One region of the Sediminibacillus sp. JSM 1682029 genome, then DNA from elsewhere that is predicted to be linked to it. Evidence: a T-box and tRNA genes for the amino acid it is inferred to sense, from the RefSeq annotation. Region 1 holds a T-box; the other holds one or more tRNA genes.
The links. A T-box is a leader RNA that pairs with one kind of tRNA and senses whether it is charged. The one in region 1 lies ahead of serS (serine--tRNA ligase), so its partner is inferred to be a tRNA-Ser.
Positions count from the first base shown of each region.

Region 1 (3,420 bases):
CAGCACAGATACCACTATCTGTTCATCCGTCACATATTTTTTGATGCCTTCCAGCGCTTCCGTGATATCCTTCGGTTTCATAGACAGAATGATGACATCCGCTCCCTGGACAACCTCCTCCTTATCATTGGAACAACGGACATGGTAGACGTTTTTCAGCCGTTCCAAACGCTCCTTGTTTTCTTTATTGGTCACCCAGATTTGATCCGCTTGTAAAAATCCTTTGGCCAATATACCGGTCATGATTGCCTCGGCCATCGAACCTGCCCCGATGAACGCAATTTTATTGAACATGCCTATCTCCTCCTTGAGTAAATGCCATTTTATTTTAACCAATAATAAAACCCCCGCCCCGTCCTCTGTATCATAAGGACGGAATGAGGGTTGTCATCCGCGGTACCACCTTGGTTGGCATTGTTCCATGTGAAACAGAATGCCCGCTCGGACCGTTAACGCCGGCTACGGTCAGTTTTCTAGCCTGACTGCTCCCAGGTAGGTTTCAATAATGCCTTAGCGATGGAATCTTTCAGCCGGTGGATTCCAATCTCTGACGCCTGTCACTATTTACTGGCCTGTTCTTCGCAATGGTTTATTTTTATGTATTATGATTGGAAAAACGCTTTCTGTCAAGGTATATTACAACCAAAAATTTGGATTGCCGAGAAGTGGTCTGTTCTGAATGGTATTCTTCCCAGAAGAGAGCAAACCCATACCGAAAAAAATGCCAATCGACGCTGCTGTTAAATGGTCAAAATAAAAAAGTCGTTACATGTTGTAACGACTTTTTCTGTATAATCTCCAATTTGTTTGCGTGTAATTATGGAGGAGGATGAGGGATTCGAACCCCCGCGGGCGATGAAGCCCCTGGCGGTTTTCAAGACCGCTCCCTTCAGCCAGACTTGGGTAATCCTCCGTGTCGACATCAATTAATATACCATCTGACTAAATTGATGTCAACCATCAAAACAGAATTTTGCTTATAGCCGGGAAACCTTTCTGACCATCGGTTTCCCGGCATCTTATTGTCTGCTTACTGGATTACTTCTTTTCCGCCCATATAAGGCCGCAATACTTCCGGAATCACTACCGTCCCATCTTCCTGCTGGTAATTTTCCAGGATGGCTGAAACGGTTCTGCCAATTGCAAGACCAGATCCGTTCAACGTATGGACGAATTCCGGTTTTGCTTTTTCCTCTCTCCTGAAACGGATGCCGGCTCTTCTTGCTTGAAAGTCCTCAAAATTAGAACAAGACGAAATTTCTTTGTAATCGTCATAACTTGGCAGCCATACTTCGATGTCATACTTTTTGGCAGCAGTAAAACCGAGGTCACCTGTACACATGCTCATCACCCGGTATGGAAGCTTCAACAGCTGCAGCACTTTTTCAGCATTTCCCGTCAGTTCTTCCAGTACTTGATAAGAATCTTCCGGTTTTACGAACTGTACCAATTCCACCTTGTTGAACTGGTGTTGACGGATCAGCCCTCTTGTATCCCTTCCGGCAGATCCGGCTTCAGAACGGAAAGACGCACTGTAAGCTACATATTTCCTTGGCAAGTCTTCCATCGACAAAATATCGTCCCGATGGTAATTCGTTACCGGTACTTCCGCTGTCGGGATTAAGAAATAGTCGGTATCAGCCACTTTAAAAGCATCTTCTTCGAATTTCGGCAGCTGACCAGTTCCTGTCATGCTGGTACGGTTGGCCATGTATGGAGGAAGCATTTCCTCGTAGCCATGCTCTTCTGCATGCAAATCCATCATGAAGTTAATCAACGCACGTTCTAGACGGGCACCGAGGCCTTTATAGAAAACAAAGCGGCTTCCCGTCACCTTTGCCGCCCGTTCGAAATCAAGGATGTCCAAATCGGTGGCAATATCCCAGTGCGCCTTTGCGTCAAATGCAAAGGAAGGTACCTCGCCCCACTTTCTGTCTTCGACATTGTCTTCTTCATCTTCGCCGACAGGGACGCTTTCATGCGGGATGTTCGGAATCGACAGCAACAAGGATTGTAATTTTTCCTCGACTTCTTTCAGTTCTGTATCGTAGGCTTTGATCTTGTCGCCCACTTCCCGCATTTCTTTGATGTAGGGATCTGCATCCTGCTTTTGTTTTTTCAGCTCGGCAATTTGCTTCGATACATCATTCCGCTTTGCTTTCAGTTCTTCTGTGCCAGCGATCAGTTCTCTTCTCCTGGCATCCAGGTCACCGAATTTATCTAACTCCGATAAATCCTCTCCCCGGTGTTTCAGTTTATCCTTTACCTCTGCAAAATTGTTTCGTAAGTATTTCATGTCCAACATAAGTTAATCCTCCTTCATATAGTCATTTGCTATGGGTGTTGTTAAAAGATTTGTGTTTTTGTGCAAAGATGCATCGCTGCCACAGCCTTCCTGGTCCTGTGGGAGGAAAGGCCTAATGTGAGATCCCGCAGAGCATTAGCTCGAGGAAGCTCACCAGCCGCCCGCGGAAAGCGCAGGGTGTTTACGCAGCGCTCGATTAGCATACATTCACTTAACAAGGTGTTAAATGGTTCATGATTTTAAAAACCGGAACATTAAAAAACTCCCGTCCCTGCTTTGTTACAGGGACGGGAGTTTGATCCCGCGATACCACCCTTATTGAAGAAACATACATTTCTTCCGGCTCACTTACGATAACGGCGTTTACCGGGTATGCATTGCGGCATACCTGTTCAAGGATGGATTCACAAGGACCCACACCGGTTTTCACCAGCCACCGGCTCTCTGAAGAAAGGACATCTTGTTACTATTTCCTGTCATTACATTGCAATATTATAGTTTAGAATAGCGAAAAACTCGTTAAGATGCAAGTTCTTTCATCGATTCTTCCACCATGGTGACAAAATAAGCCGCCATGCGATGGTCATCGGTCAGTTCAGGATGGAAAGCACTGCAAAGGAAATGTCCCTGTCTCGCAGCCACAATGGCCTCGTTATAGACAGCCAGCACTTCGACATCTTCCCCCACTTCACGGATGAACGGCGCGCGGATGAAGACGGCATTGAAATCCTCTGCTACCCCTTTAATCGGGAGTTCAGCCTCGAAGCTTTCCTTCTGTCGTCCGAAAGCATTTCGTTCTACCTTCATATCCATCAACTGTAAATGGGCTTTTTCCTGGCCGACAACTTCCCCGGCCAATAAAATCAGTCCAGCACACGTGCCAAAAATGGGCTTGCCTTGTTTTCCAAAGGCGACTAAAGCGTCAAAAAAGTCATATTTATCAATGAGACGGCGCATTGTCGTACTCTCGCCGCCCGGTAGAACCAAGCCATCGATTTCTTCCAGCTGTTCTTTTTTCTTGATAATGATGCCTTCGGCTCCAGATGCTTGAATGGAATCAATATGTTCCCTTACTGCACCTTGAAGGCCTAATACCCCTATTTTTATCATGCTGC
Region 1 covers NZ_JBEWYY010000003.1:18,734-22,153, forward strand. Annotated here, with positions in the region: gene proC (pyrroline-5-carboxylate reductase) at 1-294, opposite strand, end outside; tRNA gene ABVF09_RS06465 (tRNA-Ser) at 821-913, opposite strand; gene serS (serine--tRNA ligase) at 1,031-2,305, opposite strand; T-box leader at 2,586-2,794, opposite strand; gene pdxT (pyridoxal 5'-phosphate synthase glutaminase subunit PdxT) at 2,825-3,415, opposite strand.

Region 2 (3,420 bases), on a different contig from region 1:
AGGGAGAGTCCCTTTGGGAGCCTTTCTTAAGGTTTGAGCACTACCTTGATACAATCATCTTCCTTCTCGTCGAATAATCGATAGGATTCAGCGGCATCTTCCAGGCCGACTTTATGGGTAATAATGTCTGTCGGGTCAAATACTCCTTTTTCAACCATATCATAAAGTTCCGGCATAAAATGAATGACAGGGGCCTGTCCAGCTTTCACAGTAACATTACGAGAGAAAATGGAATTCATTGGATAGGCTGTCGCAGGGGCCCCATATACGCCAGTTAACTGAATAGTACCGAACTTCTTCACAGAGTGAGCGGCGGTGATGATGGGATCGATCGTGCCAACCTGTCCTGCGAGTGTCTTGATATGATCTTTCATGGTAACTTTTCCGTCCATTCCGACACAGTCAATGACGACTTCAGCACCGCCTCGGGTGATTTCGTGGAGGTGACCGCCCATATCGGTGAACGCATCAAAGTTGTAAATTTCCACGTTGTTTGTGCGCTTGGCATGTTCTAAGCGGTAAGGCACATGATCGACAGCAATCACTCGTTTTGCACCTTTCAGCCAGGCGAATTTTTGGGTTAGCAGTCCGACTGGACCAGAGCCGAGGACGATAACCGTATCACCTTCTTTTACACCGCTGCCGACGACACTCCAGTAAGCGGTCGGAACGATATCGGAAAGAAACAGCAAGCTTTCATCTTCTAGTTCACTGCTTTCCGGGACCACAAAAGAAGAAAAATCCGCGTAAGGTACACGTAAGTATTCAGCCTGTCCGCCTGGATAATTGCCATACATTTCCGAATAACCGAAGTAGGCCCCAGTATCACGGTGCGGATTGGAATTATCACATTGACTTTCCATTTGATTTTTACAGAAGTGACATTCCCCACAGCTTACGTTGAAGGGAATGACAACGCGATCGCCTTTCTTTACATTATTTACGTCAGGTCCGACTTCCTCGACAATCCCCATTGGTTCATGACCGATCACATAATCGTCCCCGAGGGGGATATGTCCGTGGTATAAATGCAAATCCGAACCGCAAATGGCGGTTGATGTGATTCGGACAATCATATCATCACCCGTAGTGATCGACGGATCAGCGACATTTTTGACTTCTACTTTTTGTTTGCCCTGGTTGGTTACTGCTCTCACTGGCTTACACACCTTTCCAAACGTGTTGCTTGTCTATTGCCGCAGAAGAACGGATTGAAACATTTTTCCGTTCCTGGGATAAAAATGACCATACTGTGAAAGAAGAGAAATTGATAAAGTTGGATGCATCTTTTATAAATTAGAAAGAAAACATAATTTGTGTGACAGCCACCATCAACAATTCATCAATGGCAGAAAAGTTGGGGAAGTTTCCTGCTCTCTTTCGTGGGGACTGTTTTTCGGAGGTCTGTTTCCAAAAATCTGTGGTTTACTTAAAAAGGGTTGGAGCATCCAAATGGTAACGAGAATTTCCACTTCATCGAAAAAATTTGCCGGAAACACAGCAAGTTGGTTGAAGAAAAACAGAAAATGTATTATTATTTTCTATGTGCTTTTAAAAGACTTGCTGGTGTAGCACAGCTGGTAGTGCACTTCACTCGTAATGAAGGGGTCGGAGGTTCGAGTCCTCTCACCAGCACTTGTATATGGAGAAGTACCCAAGTCCGGCTGAAGGGGATGCACTCGAAATGCATTAGGGCGGGTTACCGCCGCGTGGGTTCGAATCCCACCTTCTCCGCCACTTTACTTTATTTTTTCCTCGCACTAATTTGCCAGCCTTCCCTTTTAAACGAACCCATCTTCTTCATTCAATCCATACCTTTTGTTAATTCCAATCTGATTTTCAGGTTGATTTTTTGTATAATAAGCGGTAGACAACATCAAAAAGCGAGGCGGTACTAATGAACATAGGGATCATCAATTTTGAAATGGCGCCAGCCGGTGTCAATCAATTACTACATAAAGTTGTTTCCGATCTTTTGCAAGCCCATACAGTCACTGGAATTCGTCTTGATGCTCAATCGGGGGCGCTTACATATAAAAATTTTGCTGACGAAAATGTCGCCGGTACGTTTGTGGATTTCAAGAACTTATTGCAGCTTTCCACTCTCCCGAAAGTCCCCGATGGTTTGAAAGAACTGGCAGAATTTGATGCTGTTGTGATGATTGGTCCGCAGCAGGCGGAAGCTTCCGTTAAAGCGTTGAGCAGAATGTTCGATAGCACGAGCTGTTTATTCCTTCCAGTATCTATTAATCAAACGATAGAGGGAACAGATCAGCCTTTGGGCTATGACACGGCAGTCAACTATATGATTGACAGTATATTAAGGATAAGGGATACCATCGATTCACTGAAATACCCAAATCCTCGATTGTTGGGAGTACAGCTTGAAGGTAGTGTGTCCCGGCAGGTCCTGGAGGAAGTGGCGATTGCGATCGGTGGACACGTCTTGAATCATGACTTCGAAGAAAACCACCTTGAACAGCTGAAAAAATCCCTTAAAGAAGATTTTGACTCAGGCCAGACATATGCTTTTTTGTTGTTTGACGAGCGAATCGACGCTGAGCGAATTCCAAGTAAATGGATGGCAGACATCGCAATCGATTGGAAAACACATAAAATTGATGAAGCCCTTTGCATGGGACCAGAACCGACCGCACGGGATCGCATCACAGCAATGAAGCTGGCCGCGGGAATCGTGGAGTGGGTGCGCAATGACCAAGCCAGCGGAAAGTTACTTATTAAATCGAACAAAGTGGACGTACAATTGTATTAGTCTCATGAAACGGCAGTGTTTTGAGAAACACTGCCGCTTTTTATAATAAAATGGTTTTGTCATAGCTAGCCTAAATTGTTGTGGAATCGGGTATCCTCCTATTAAAGGTATTCTGGCGGGGAAGGAGGTACACTTTTGAAAAGCTATCATTCCATTGATTTCGGCAAGTTTTTTGCCATGCTGGGCATAGTGTTTATTCATGCCCGGGCATTTGAAGAAGTCCAGGCCGGCATGATGGACGGCAGCCAATTGGATACGGTGTTGAAGGTGTTTGCCAGGTTCAGTGTGCCATTATTTTTTATGGCTTCCGGATTTTTGTTTACAATGAAAACAAACGGCAAAGGACGAACGTTTCATTATTTTCTTTCCTATATAAAAAAATTGATCCTCTTGTATGCTTCATGGTTCCTGATTTATGCTTTGTACGATTACGGTAAAACTGCCTGGCAGAGCGGAGGATTGATAAATCAGCAAACCCATGAATATATCGCCGGTCTTCTTACTAGAGAGGTTTTCGTATACGGAGTCAGTAATACTCAGTATCACCTCTGGTTTTTGCCTGCGCTTATTTGGGCAACGGTCATCGTCTACTTTTTTCAACGGATGCGAACGGCCGGTTTGCTGCTGGCGGCCAGTTTTTTTCTGCA
Region 2 covers NZ_JBEWYY010000004.1:145,642-149,061, forward strand. Annotated here, with positions in the region: gene ABVF09_RS08845 (zinc-dependent alcohol dehydrogenase) at 27-1,157, opposite strand; tRNA gene ABVF09_RS08850 (tRNA-Thr) at 1,563-1,635, shown strand; tRNA gene ABVF09_RS08855 (tRNA-Ser) at 1,645-1,737, shown strand; gene ABVF09_RS08860 (6-phosphofructokinase) at 1,898-2,773, shown strand; gene ABVF09_RS08865 (acyltransferase) at 2,909-3,420, shown strand, end outside.
Region 2: it has a tRNA-Ser gene. The T-box ahead of serS (serine--tRNA ligase) is inferred to sense a tRNA for this amino acid. The anticodon was not compared.